DNA from 3 places in the Arthrobacter sp. Cza30 genome. Region 2 is predicted to be linked to each of the others. Evidence: riboswitches for the same ligand, from Rfam matches in the RefSeq annotation. Region 2 holds a riboswitch; each other region holds the start of a gene.
What was found. Region 2 has a riboswitch for S-adenosylmethionine ahead of AC5RVZ_RS31180 (O-acetylhomoserine aminocarboxypropyltransferase/cysteine synthase family protein). Riboswitches for the same ligand answer to the same signal wherever they lie in the genome.
Positions count from the first base shown of each region.

Region 1: another riboswitch for S-adenosylmethionine. It lies ahead of AC5RVZ_RS06960 (flavin reductase family protein); the one in region 2 lies ahead of AC5RVZ_RS31180 (O-acetylhomoserine aminocarboxypropyltransferase/cysteine synthase family protein).
Region 3: another riboswitch for S-adenosylmethionine. It lies ahead of AC5RVZ_RS23510 (bifunctional o-acetylhomoserine/o-acetylserine sulfhydrylase); the one in region 2 lies ahead of AC5RVZ_RS31180 (O-acetylhomoserine aminocarboxypropyltransferase/cysteine synthase family protein).

Region 1 covers NZ_JBNHGA010000002.1:359,965-362,218, forward strand. Annotated here, with positions in the region: gene AC5RVZ_RS06950 (hypothetical protein) at 1-25, shown strand, start outside; gene AC5RVZ_RS06955 (prephenate dehydratase) at 112-981, shown strand; SAM riboswitch class IV at 1,129-1,243, shown strand; gene AC5RVZ_RS06960 (flavin reductase family protein) at 1,296-1,802, shown strand; gene AC5RVZ_RS06965 (aldo/keto reductase) at 1,853-2,254, opposite strand, start outside.
Region 2 covers NZ_JBNHGA010000014.1:56,886-59,139, forward strand. Annotated here, with positions in the region: gene AC5RVZ_RS31180 (O-acetylhomoserine aminocarboxypropyltransferase/cysteine synthase family protein) at 1-1,235, opposite strand, end outside; SAM riboswitch class I at 1,330-1,422, opposite strand; gene malQ (4-alpha-glucanotransferase) at 1,641-2,254, shown strand, end outside.
Region 3 covers NZ_JBNHGA010000007.1:143,292-145,545, reverse strand. Annotated here, with positions in the region: gene AC5RVZ_RS23515 (VOC family protein) at 71-712, opposite strand; SAM riboswitch class IV at 939-1,053, shown strand; gene AC5RVZ_RS23510 (bifunctional o-acetylhomoserine/o-acetylserine sulfhydrylase) at 1,121-2,254, shown strand, end outside.

The DNA.
Region 1 (2,254 bases), on a different contig from region 2:
CACCCAGGAATCGCATCTGTACTAAGCGGTTGGCGGGCCGGTCAGGTTATGTGACGCCGGCCGGTTGCCCGGAATGAAGCGCGGGCCCGCCCCGGTGGGATAATTTCGCCCATGGCTCCTGCAATTGCGTACCAAGGTGAACCCGGCTCGAACTCCCACATGGCTTGCCTGGAAGTGCGCCCCGGTTGGGACGCGGTGCCGTGTGCCAGCTTCGAGGATGCGTTCGCTGCCGTCACCGGCGGCGAGGCCGAACTGGCCATGATCCCCATCGACAACTCGATCGCCGGCCGGGTGGCGGACATCCACGCGCTGCTGCCGAAGACCACCCTGCAGATTGTGGAGGAATTCTTCCTGCCCATCCGGTTCAGCCTGCTGGGCGTACGCGGGGCCACCGTGGAGCAGGCCCGGGAGGTGCACAGCCACATCCACGCCTTGGGCCAGTGCCGCAAGCTGATCCGCAGGCTCGGGCTCACTCCGGTCATCGCCGGCGACACCGCGGGTTCGGCCCGGGAGGTGGCCGAATGGAACGACCCGACCAAGGTCTCCCTGGCACCGCCGATGGCCGCCGAACTCTACGGTCTGGAGGTTTTCGCGGAAAAGGTCGAAGACGATCCGACGAACACCACACGGTTCGTGGTGCTGGCCGACCGCCGGCCGGTCCCGTCCCGCGAGGAACTTCCCGGTCCGGCGGTGACCAGCTTCGTGTTCCGCGTGCGGAACGTGCCGTCGGCGCTCTACAAGGCGCTGGGCGGTTTCGCCACCAACGGCATCAACATGACCAGGCTGGAGAGCTACATGGTCGGCGGCGAGTTTGCCGCCACCATGTTCATGGTGGACGTCGAAGGCCACCCGGACGATCCTGCCATGGTCCACGCCTTCGAGGAACTGGACTTCTTCACCACCGAGATCCGCCTCCTGGGCGTTTACCCGGCGCATCCGTTCCGGCGGCAGACCGTGCGCGCCGGCGCCGCCGCACAGTAGCCGTGGCGGCGGCCGCCCGTGGGCCGCAGCCGTAGCGCCGCAACCGTCGGGGCAGCCGTCGCGCGGCTGCCGCCGGTAAAACGCTGCATTTGACGAACTGTTACCGGCGTTTGACCCAGGCCCTTCCCCGCTCTTAGCGTGGAGGCGAATCAAGAGCGCCAACTTCACAGCCCTGGCTGGTTGGCCGGCAACCCTCTACCGTAGCGGGGTGCTCCAGGTGATGATTCGGCCCGCCGGGTATGTCGGCAGGCAAGTACGCGTATCCACCCGCAGCAGCTCGGCCGCAGCGGATGCGCCCAAGCCCCAAGGACGCCATGTCGCTACACCATGACCTGACCCCCAACACGTTGCGCTCAGCCTTCGGCCGCTTCCCCTCGGGCATCGCGGCGCTGTGCGCGATCATCGACGGCGAGCCGCAGGGCATCGTCGCCTCCTCGTTCACCGTGGGCGTCTCCCTCGAGCCGCCGCTGGTGATGTTCGCCGTGCAAAACACCTCACGGACCTGGCCGCTGGTCCGCCGGGCCGACCGGATCGGCGTCTCGGTCCTCGGCACCGGGCACGACGGCGTCTGCCGCCAGATCGCGTCCAAGAACGGGGACCGCTTTGCCGGCCTGAGCCTGCACGGCACGGACGACGGCGCGCTTTTCCTCAACGACGCGGCGCTCTGGCTGGACTGCTCGGTGCACCAGGAAGTCCCGGCCGGGGACCACCACGTCGTGCTGCTGCAGGTGCACGGCCTGTCCACGCACGACGGCACGCACGAGCCGCTCGTCTTCCACGATTCCGCATTCCGCCGGTTGGAACAGCCGGCCTTCGTCTAGGACGCTTGGTCCCGGCCCAGCCGGCAGCGGGCTGGGCGAGCCGCGGGCAGCTACGGCAGCGGCCTGCCGCGGGCCGCCACCCACAGGGAGTACCACTCCTCGCGGGTCATCGATGCTCCAACCGCCTCCGCCTCGGCACAGGCCCGGATCCGGTCCGGGCTGCTGGTGCCGACGACCGGCCGGATGCCTGCCGGATGCCGCAGCAGCCAGCCCAGCACCACGGCTTCGGGCGGGCAGCCCTTGTCCCGGGCAAGTTCCGTGACCAGGGCTGCCGTTGCATGGTCGGCCGGGGCTGTGGCATCCGCGGGCGCGGAAGCATCCGGTATCGCGGCCTCCGCTGCCGCGCGCCCGCTGTACCGGCCCTGGGCCAGCGCGCCCCAGGCCTGCAGCTCCACCCCGTGGGCGGCGCAGTATTCCAGGGTGCCGTGCGGGAAGCCGATCCCCGTTCCCTC
Region 2 (2,254 bases):
ACGTCTTCCAGGCCCACGGAGATGCGGATCAGGTCCTCGGGCACGCCTGCAGCCACCAGCTGGTCGGCGGTGAGCTGCTGGTGGGTGGTCGATCCCGGGTGCAGCACCAGGGTGCGGGCGTCGCCGATGTTGGCCAGGTGGCTGGCCAGCTGTAGCGATTCGATGAACTTCTGGCCCGCGGTGCGGCCGCCCTTGACGCCGAAGCTGAACACGGAGCCCACGCCCTTGGGCAGGTACTTCCGGCCGCGCTCGTAATGCGGGTGCGCGGGCAGGCCGGCGTAGCTGACCCAGGAGACGCGCTCGTCGGCTTCCAGCCACTCGGCCACGGTGCGGGCGTTGGCCAGGTGCTCGTCCATCCGCTGCGCCAGCGTTTCCACGCCCTGCAGCAGCTGGAACGCGGACTGCGCGGACAGCGACGGGCCGATGTCGCGCAGCTGCTCGGACCGGAGCTTGGTGAGGAAGCCGTACTCGCCGAAGTTGCCCCACCAGGACACGTTGCCGTAGCTGGGCACCGGTTCGGTCATCTGCGGGAACTTGCCGTTGCCCCAGTTGAAACGCCCGGATTCGACGACGACGCCGCCCAGGGTGGTGCCGTGGCCGCCCAGGAACTTGGTGGCGGAATGGATCACGATGTCCGCGCCGTGCTCGATCGGGCGGATCAGGTAGGGCGTGCTCAAGGTGGCGTCGACGACCAGGGGGATCCCGGCGTCGTGCGCCACCGCGGCCAGGCCGGCGAGGTCCGCGATGTCGCCGGACGGGTTGGCCACGATCTCCGTGTAGACGGCCTTGGTGTTCTCGCCGATGGCCGCGGCGAAGTCGGCCGGGTCGTTGGAGTCGACGAACGTGGTCTCCACGCCGAACCGGCGCAGCGTCACGTCCAGCTGGGTGATGGTGCCGCCGTAGAGCTTGGACGAGGCCACGATGTGGTCGCCCGCCCCGGCCAGGGCCGCGAAGGTGATGAACTCGGAGGCCATGCCCGACGACGTGGCCACCGCGCCGATGCCGCCCTCGAGCGAGGCGATGCGCTCTTCGAACGCGGCGACCGTGGGGTTGCCGATGCGGGAGTAGATGTTGCCGTACTTCTGCAGCGCGAAGAGGTTCGCGGCGTCGTCGGTGTCCTTGAACACGAACGAGGTGCTTTGGTAGATCGGTACGGCCCGGGCACCGTGCTCGGCGTCGGGCGTGCCGCCGGCGTGCAGGGCACGGGTGCGGAAACCGAATGTGCGTTCAGCCATCAGGCGGTTGCTCCTTCAAAACTTGGGTTCCCGGGCAATGACGGTCCTGGCGGCACCGGGCAGGCACCGTCCGGATCAAAGATTGCTTGCGCTCTCTCCATCGCTTCTGGCGGTAGCACCTTTCCGGTTGGCCGGATGGTTGCTGCGGTGTCAAAGAGCCAGATCTCTCAACCGCTCGGGATGGTCCCGTCCATTCTCGCAACCAACCGCCGCGGCAGCAAAGAATGTTGAGCCGCGTTGCGTCCGGGCTGTGGGCGCCGGGGGCTTGCGGTGGGCGCCTTGCGGTTCCCGGCCTGCGAATGCCCGGCACGACGGCGGTGCTCGCCTCTCGCGGTCCACGATCTTCGCCGTCCCGGCGCAGGACGGACGTTCCCGGGTCCGGACAGTTCACCGTAGATTGGGTCTATGGCTGAACTTTCGGCGCTGCAGCGCCTCGCGGGGAAACATGGCGTTGGCATTACCTTTTACGGATGGGATGGGGGCGAGAAAACAGTCAGCGAGGCAACGCTGGTTTCCGTCCTCACCGCGCTGGGCGTCCCCTGCGCCACCGACGACGATGTCACGGCTTCCCTCCGGGCCGCTGAGCTGGCACCGGTGCAGCGCACGCTGCCGCCCGCCGTCGTCGTCCGGCAAGGCACTGCCACCGAAGTTCCCGTCAATGCGCGGCCCGGCGTCCGTCCGCGGGTCCGGATCCTGCTGGAGGACGGCTCCCGGCGCGACGTCGAGGTGCTGGCCGGCGGGCGGGAGGAGTCGGAAGATGCTCCGCCTGTCCGTTTCACGGCGGTGGTGCCGGCGGACATCCCGCTGGGCTGGCACACGCTGGAGGTAGCGGGAATGCCGGGGGCGATGGAGCCCGGAACCGGCGCGGCCGCGGAACCGTCCGACAGCCAGGCACGGTGCGCGCTCGTGGTCACCCCGCGGCGCCTGACCACCGCCGACCGCCTTCCCCGGACGTGGGGCTTGATGGCACAGCTGTACTCCGTGCGCTCGCGGTCCTCGTGGGGCATCGGCGACCTCCA
Region 3 (2,254 bases), on a different contig from region 2:
CTCCGTTTCGGGCGTCTGCTCCTTCTATAAAGTGGAGCGGACGCCCGAAACGGAGCGATGCCGCAAGGACTTACAGTTCGACGATCCCGTTGGCGGTTTCGAAGCGGACGGACAGGATGCCCGGCGTACCGTTCGGCGCCGACCATGCGACCTTGACGTCGTCCAGCAGGCCGTCGACCGGGGTGCCCAGCCAGTCCGCCACCCGGTCGGAAGAGCCGGCGATGGTCAGGCCGATCAGCTTGACCGTGGCGGGGCGGGCGTTGGACGGGTGCAGCGATTCGGTGCCGTCATCCCAGCGCAACATGTAGGGCACCTGCGGGTCGGCGATGAGGCCCTTGATCCCGATCTGCTGCCAGCTCAGTTCCTGCCCATCCGGGAACTTGCGGTTGCCGGGAACCGCGTGGCGGCCCAGCCGTTCTTCGAACGGGGTCAGGTCGTCGACCGCCACGCACCAGCCCATCCAGCCGCCGCCGGCTTCCGACCGCGCCCGCACTGCCTGGCCAAAGGGGGCTTTGTCGGAAGCGGGGTGGTCGAGCACCTCCACCACCTCCAGGTAATGGTGGCCGGTGAGGGGGAAGATCATATTGCGGGTGCCGAAGCGAGGGTGAACCCCGCCCTTGACGGCGTCGATGCCCAGGGCTTGGGCGATCCGCTCTGAGGTGGCAGCCAGACCGTCGGGTTCAGCAGCATAAGAAACATGGTCGAAGCGCATGGCATTATCTTGGCACTTTGTGAACCCGCTCTCGACTTAGGGTGACCTAAGTCACTCAGCTTGCGGCTCGTGCAAGGCGCGCCGTTCCCGGCAGCAATTCCGCCGTGCCCGACACGCCCCGGCAGCTTGACGTGCGGACGGTCGGACAGACCGCCCGGAGCTGGGTGCCCAGTCATAAGGTGTCATATTGTTGCGGCCGCCGGCCTGTCTGCGGAGACTGGAGGCAGGTCATGAGTGCCAGCGCAAAACCCCGGTTTGCTGGCCGGCAACCCTCCAACCGCGGTGGGGTGCCCCGGGTGAAGACCAGGCAGCCGCCACAAGGCGGTGCGCAAGCGCGGGTCACACCCGGGACAGACATGCCGGCACGGCCGGATCCCGGATGGCCCCTTCCAGTGAAGGAGTTGCACCATGTCCAATGCCGATTGGTCCTTTGAAACCCGTCAGATCCACGCAGGGCAGGAGCCGGACGCCGCCACGGGCGCCCGCGCACTGCCGATCTACCAGACCACCTCGTTCGTGTTCCCCAGCGCGCAGAGCGCGGCCGACCGGTTCGCCCTGTCCGAACTGGCGCCCATCTACACCAGGATCGGCAATCCCACCCAGGAAGCGGTCGAGACCCGGATCGCCAACCTGGAGGGCGGCGTCGGCGCCCTGCTGCTTGCTTCGGGCCAGGCCGCGTCGACGTTCTCTATCCTCAACCTGGCCGAGGCCGGCGACCATATCGTGGCCAGCCCCAGCCTGTACGGCGGCACCTACAACCTGCTGCGCACCACGCTGCCCAAGTTCGGCATCGAGGTCACCTTCGTCGAGGATCCGGACAACCTGCAGCAGTGGCGCGATGCCGTCAAGCCGAATACCAAGGCGTTCTTCGGCGAGGTCGTTTCCAACCCGCGCCAGGACGTGCTGGACCTGGAGTCGGTCAGCGCCATAGCCCACGAAAACGGCGTGCCGCTGATCGTGGACAACACCTTGTCTACCCCGTACCTGATCCGCCCGATCGAGTGGGGGGCCGACATCGTGCTCCACTCGGCCACCAAGTACCTCGGCGGCCACGGGACGGCGATCGGCGGCGTGATCGTTGATGCCGGAACGTTCGATTTCGCCGCCGACCCGGAGAAGTTCCCCGGGTTTAACACGCCGGACGACACCTACAACGGGCTGGTCTTCGCCCGCGACCTCGGCGTCAACGGCGCTTTGGGCGCCAACCTGGCCTACATCCTCAAGGCCCGGGTGCAGTTGCTGCGCGACCTGGGGTCCGCCATCTCGCCGTTCAATGCGTTCCTGATTGCCCAGGGGCTGGAGACGCTGAGCCTGCGCGTGGAGCGGCATGTGGCCAACGCGCAGAAGGTGGCCGAATTCCTGGAAGAGCACGACGACGTTGCCTCCGTCGCATACCTCGGCCTGCCCTCCAGCCCCTGGTACGAGCGCGGCCGCAAGTACGGCCCGAAGGGGACCGGCGCCATCGTCGCGTTCGAAATCAAGGGCGGCATCGAGGCCGGCAAGCGCTTTGTGGACGGCCTTGAACTGCACTCGCACGTGGCC